Regions from separate parts of the Roseibium album genome, predicted to be linked through region 1. Evidence: predicted binding sites of a transcription regulator. Region 1 holds the regulator's gene; the other holds the start of a gene.
What was found. The regulator LexA, encoded in region 1, represses DNA repair genes until DNA is damaged. The targets are predictions, from matches to a motif close to TGTTCNNNNTGTGTTCNG.
Positions count from the first base shown of each region.

Region 2: the regulator LexA is predicted to act here: its motif matches at 1,594-1,611, upstream of ACO6TI_RS26625 (ATP-dependent helicase).

Region 1 is NZ_OZ247583.1:4,775,439-4,778,580, forward strand. Features, by position in the region: gene ACO6TI_RS21795 (LuxR family transcriptional regulator) at 1-230, opposite strand, end outside; gene lexA (transcriptional repressor LexA) at 1,027-1,737, shown strand; gene ACO6TI_RS21805 (ComEC/Rec2 family competence protein) at 1,830-3,142, opposite strand, start outside.
Region 2 is NZ_OZ247583.1:5,787,026-5,790,167, forward strand. Features, by position in the region: gene ACO6TI_RS26625 (ATP-dependent helicase) at 1-1,492, opposite strand, end outside; gene ACO6TI_RS26630 (methyl-accepting chemotaxis protein) at 1,830-3,142, opposite strand, start outside.

The sequences.
Region 1 (3,142 bases):
AAACGATCATATTGGGCAACCAGGCTCCGTGGCCAATTGGATGCAATGAAGCTGGGGCGAATAAATTTCTCGGTAACCTGAGGAACGTTCAGTGCAACGTAATGATCAAACTGAAATTCCTGAGCGATCAGTTTCAATTTCCTGTAAAGCTCGGACGGGGTTTGCAATTCGTTTATCGACGAATAGAAATCGACAACAGATTCGAGTTGCGAATGAGTTGCTTCGGTCAATTACATACCCCACCCTGTCGAAGCTACCGATATTCCCAAGTATTTAATCGAGAAGTCGACGTCAGCAATCGATCTGTTCCTCGAATTTCGGCTTCGCCTGTTATTGAGGGAGTTCAAATACCAGATTAAGTTCGAATTCCTGCAAACGAATCGTCGCAGTGCAATTCAATTGCAACCGATAATTAGTGCAGCTGCCTTGAACGACAAGAACCTCCAGTCCACATCCCCGAACATTCCGCGAAAACGGGCGCTTCGACACCTGCAGAGTTGCAACCGATTGCAACAGGCCGTCCTGAAGACACTTCAATTGGACTGTCGCAAATAACCACGATGCAAACATCGGCACGCCCGAAAATCATCTGCTGGGAATCGCCTTTCGGGAATTGCCTGCGGACCAATCATCCACGAAAACAAATAACTTGAATCGAATTAATCGAGTTCGGTTAAGTTGACTGGCGCCACGTCCAACTTGGTCGCCTGACGACAACATTTGGCACCAGAAAATTCGTTCTCCCATTTGTTGCGACACCCGAAACCCGGCAATGCGAAATGACCTTCCGCGCATACCAAAACAGTCCGCAACACATTCAAAAAACACCTGAATCCAATTGAGACTGAAGTTGGGACCCAGTGCCAAAAGACCCGATGCCGCAAAATGTTGCCGGAGAGTTCAAGTCGGCTACGGTCGGACCGGAATAGAACAGTAAGAGAACATTTACCCTTGCAGAACACAATGGGAACAGGTAGATTGTTCTTGATTTGTACCAGCCCGTTCTTGTGGTCAGGGGAAGCCGACATGCTCACGCGCAAGCAGTATGAACTGCTCATGTTCATTCATGAAAGACTGAAGGAAACCGGTGTTCCACCCTCTTTCGATGAGATGAAGGACGCACTGGATCTTCGATCGAAATCCGGAATTCATCGGCTGATCACTGCACTTGAAGAGCGTGGCTTTATCAGACGGTTACCGAACCGGGCGCGGGCGATGGAAGTTGTTCGGCTGCCGGACTCGATTGCTCCGGGCCTTGGAACACCCAGACCCCGCGGGAGTTTTTCACCGGAGGTTATTGAGGGGTCACTGGGGAAATCCGAGCCGGCGCGCACCGCGCCTGCCCCCGAAGTTGCCGCGACCGAAATTCCCGTTATGGGTCGAATTGCGGCCGGTGTTCCGATCGAGGCCATTCAGACACACAGCCATACGATTACTGTCCCTCAGGAACTCCTTGGAAAAGGGGAACACTACGCATTGGAAGTGCGCGGTGATTCCATGATCGAGGCGGGTATTCTAGACGGCGACACCGTGCTCATCAGGCGAACGGACAGTGCCGACAGTGGTGACATTGTTGTGGCGCTGGTCGACGAAGAAGAAGCCACTTTGAAGCGGTTGCGCAAGAAAGGTGCCTCGATCGCTCTTGAAGCAGCCAATCCCGCATACGAAACCCGTATTTTCGGACCTGGTAGAGTTCGCGTGCAAGGTCGCCTGGTTGCGCTGTTTCGTCAGTATTGACACCCCTGTCCGGTCACATCGGCTCTCGTTGAAGCCGGAAACGGCATTCTAAAACTGGATCGCAGTGCGGTGGCGTGCAGGGTTGCACGTCGTCATTGCAATTCGGCGCGCGTCACACCCCCTCGCTCGTGCCATGGTCGTGGCGCTGCAGCGATTGCATATCGAATCTTGGTGACGTGGATTGCGTTGGCAATCTCGGTGTCATCATAAGTGGCTGGAGTATCTGGAGAGGAATTGATCTCGGGGAGAACCTCCGCGCTCAACCAGAGCGAGACTGCACCCCTGCCCTGCCTTGTGCCGCCGTCGATAACCAGCCTTGCCCCGCATGTCGCTGGCACGATTAGATCGCTTACGATCAGATCGGCATACCTGCAATCCAGCGCAAGTGCTTTCTGCGATTTGGGCATTGCTATCAGAAGCGGTGCGGGAGGACTTTCCAGCTCCTCGTCTCCGCCTACAGCTGTATATGCCTTGATGACACACCCATCCGGATCGCATGTCTTTTGGGGCGATTTCATCTTGTGCGACATGATTTCGTGCGCTGGAACACCTTCGGTCTGATACCAGACATCAACCAGGAACGTTCGCCTTCCGCCGAGCCAATTCAGATCTCCGTTGATGTCCCTCGCCGATATCCTTGTTCCGGTGGCAGCAATTTGAACATCAGGGGGCTGAGAAAACAGAACCAGAATCAACCCGACTGTGAACGGTACCAATGCGCATGATCGCCACCATCCCCGCAGTAGCAGACAGGCAAAAAGTGCGATCGAAAAGGCAAACGCCTCGAATGCAGTCAAGCGTCCGATTGCGCCGGCGCCTCCGTCAAGTTCGGCAACGAAGGCCGCGATCTTGAGCAAGAGAGTGATCCCCAGGGACATGGCCGCAAGAGGAAGGGATGCCAGGCCGAAAGGCATCATTATCATTGCGAGAACACCCATCGGCATCACCAGCAAAGTGAATACCGGCATGCCGAGAAGATTGCCCAGCATGCCGAGAGGCGCTACCCGGCCAAAATGATATGCGGCGATGATGCCTGTTGCCAGGCCGGCAACAAGCGCGGTGATGACGAGGCCGGCCATCCAGTTTGAAATGGTGGACCCGACACGGCCTGGCAGGTTTTGCTGACGCCGGTTTTTCCCGGCAAAAGGCTCGCGGCGATCGCGCCACGTTTCGTAAACAGCTACGAGGCAAATGACCGCGGCAAAAGACATCTGGAAACCGGGGGAAAACAGTCTCTCCGGGGCAAGCAGCAGCAACAGCAAACCGGCAAGCGCGACGCTACGCAGAGTTAACCCCCTGCGTCCGACGAGGATCCCCAGAAACACAAGCGTGATCATCAGGAACGAGCGCTGTGTCGCGACAGAAGCACCTGATACGGCCAGATAGAAAATAGCCGCCAGAAGAG
Region 2 (3,142 bases), 1.0 Mb from region 1:
TCAGTTCCTCGGTGTCGATGAGTTGCTGCGCTGCCTGGGTCAGCGGGATTCGCTCCGCTCTTGCCAGGCCGTGCACCAGTTTCAGGGTCGCATCGCCGAGACCACGCTTCGGCGTGTTGACGATCCTCTCGAAGGCAAGATCGTCTGCGGGCTGCGCAACACAGCGGAAATAGGCAAGCGCATCGCGTATCTCCATGCGCTCATAAAATCGCGGACCACCGATCACCCGGTAATTGAGGCCAAGCGTGACGAACCGTTCCTCGAATTCACGCATCTGGAACGAAGCCCGCACAAGAACAGCCATGCCGTTGAGGGAATGGCCCTTGGCTTGAAGCGCTTCGATCTCGTCGCCGATGGTCCTCGCTTCCTCTTCGGAATCCCAGACCGACGCGACCGAGACCAGATCGTGGTCCGGTTCCTCAAAGTCGGTGAAAAGCGTTTTGCCGAGACGGCCCTCGTTGAAGGAAATCAGATGTGACGCTGATGCCAGAATATGGCTGGTCGATCGATAATTCCGCTCCAGCCTGACCACCGTTGCACCCTTGAAATCGTGCTCGAAGCGCAGGATGTTGTCGACCTCGGCACCGCGCCAGCCGTAGATCGACTGGTCGTCATCGCCAACACAGCAGACATTCGGGTTGCCCTGGGCCAGAAGGCGCAGCCACAGATACTGGGCAATGTTTGTGTCCTGATATTCATCCACCAGCATGTAGCGGAAGCGGCGCTGGTAGTCCTTGAGAATATCGGGCTGGGTCTTGAAAAGCGTGATCACATGCAGCAGCAGGTCACCGAAATCGGCGGCATTGAGGATCGAAAGGCGTTCCTGGTATTCCTCGTAAAGCCTGCGCCCCTTGCCATTGGCGAATGCGCGCGCTTCGCCTTCCGGAACCTGGTCCGGTGTCAGCGCCCGGTTTTTCCACCCGTCCAGGATTCCGGCAAAGGCCTTGGCGGTCCAGCGCTTGTCGTCGAGACCTTCCGCCTGGATAATCTGTTTGATCAGGCGGATCTGGTCGTCCGTGTCGAGGATGGAAAAACTGGATTTCAGTCCGACAAGTTCCGCATGCCTGCGAAGGATCTTCACGCAGATCGAGTGGAAGGTTCCCAGCCACGCCATGCCTTCAACGTTTCCGCCGACAAACCCCGCGATACGTTCCTTCATCTCACGCGCGGCCTTGTTGGTGAAGGTCACAGCGAGAATCTCGGACGGACGCGCACGGCCGGTTGCCAGGATATGTGCGATCCGGGTTGTCAGGACGCGGGTTTTACCGGTTCCCGCACCGGCCAGCACAAGAACCGGTCCTTCCGTCGTTTCAACGGCAAGTGCCTGTTCCGGATTCAGTCCGGCCAGATAATCCGGGGCCTGCCTGGCTGCCATCGCCCTTGCCGCGATACCACCTTGCGGGCGCGGCGGTACAGGCGACGTGTCCTGCCGCGCAACGCTCGGCTGAAAGGGATCGTCGAAGGAATCGTCATACCCGCCCGGGTCTGCCATGATTTACTGGTCCAGTTGCGTAAGAGCGCTCAAGGTCAGACGGATGTGCCTAAACTTTTCGAGCATCATTCGGCATTCTATTCAATGCAGGATGTTCGAATGAGAACAATATAGCAACAAACTCGCTCTGGCGAGACAGAAAACCAAGTTTTCGTGGGGACAAAAAAGCCGGTGAAATCTGCAAACGACTTCCCGGAGCAGTCAATCCGCACTCAATTTCGGCAAACAGGCATCAGACGTCTTCAGGGGCAATAAAATCCCGGCCTGCCGTTTTGCGGCAAACCGGGATCACAGCGCTTCCATGTTGGGGTGAAGCGGCCAGTATTCCGATGAAGCTTTATGCAGCCTCCTCGGAACGGACCTCTTCCAGGAAGCGATTGACGGATTCGGAAAGGTTCGTGGCGACCTCGCCGAGTTGCTCGGCAGACATGCTGAGCGTTTCGGACTTCTGACGTGTCTGGTCAATCGACCCCGAGACACCGGTGACATTGGTTGCAGCCGCAGTGGCCCCGTCAGACGCATACGTGATGCTCTGGGTTATCTCGCTGGTGGCGGCATTCTGCTCGTCTACCGACACCGCGATGGTCTCGCTGACGGAACGCACCTCCTCGATTCTCTCGACGATTGACCGGATTGCCGCGACAGACTTCTGCGTGGAAGCCTGAACACCGGAAATTTGGCTTGCGATCTCGTCAGTCGCCTTGGCTGTCTGGGTGGAGAGTTCCTTCACCTCCGCTGCAACCACGGCAAAACCCTTGCCCGCTTCCCCGGCTCTGGCAGCCTCGATGGTGGCATTCAACGCCAGCAGATTGGTCTGTTCGGCAATTGCGCGGATGATCTCGACAACTTCACCGATCTTGTCCGCCGTCTCGGCCAGCAGCGAAATGTCCTTGTCGGCAGAAACAGCCGTTTCAGCTGCAACCGAGGAGATTTCAGTGGCGGATGCCGCCTGGCGCGAGATTTCGCCGATCGACGCGGACAATTCCGCTGCTGCCGACGCTACCGTCTGCACATTGGCACTTGCTTCTTCGGTCGCTGAATTTGCAGCACTCGCACTTTCGTCAGCGTGCAATGCAATCTGGACCAGTTCGGAGGCATTTTCGCGAACGCCTTCCGATTCCGAGGAAAGCTGCGCCTGAATGGCGGAGACAGATTCCTCGAAATGATGGATCGCACTTTCCATCTGCTCAGCCCGCCTGCGGCGCTGGACACGCCCGGCTTCGGCTTCTTCCTCCAGTTCCTTCTGGCGGATCTGATTATCCCGGAAAATTTCGGATGCCCGCGCGATATCGCCGATTTCATCCGGACGATCCGTATCGGAAACAGTCACGTCCAGGTTGCCATCCGCGAGACTTGAGATGGTATCGCGCTGGCGGCCGAGCGTCCGGGTAATCGACGTCACCTGGTAGAACACCAGTACAAGGACGAGGCCTGTCAGTACCACCGCAATAACCGTGAGCCAGAAGATCTGATTATCGAGAGCGGCGGTATCAGCGTCCGCTGCAGCCTCGGCCCGGTGGATCAATTCGTCTGAAAACGCCTTCATCAGGTTGAGGCGCTTGGTTGCCGTGGCGAACCAGACAGCACCTTCGACGCCCTTGGCATCCTTTGTTTCCGGCAGATCCTGAATTATGTATCGCCATTCCAGGG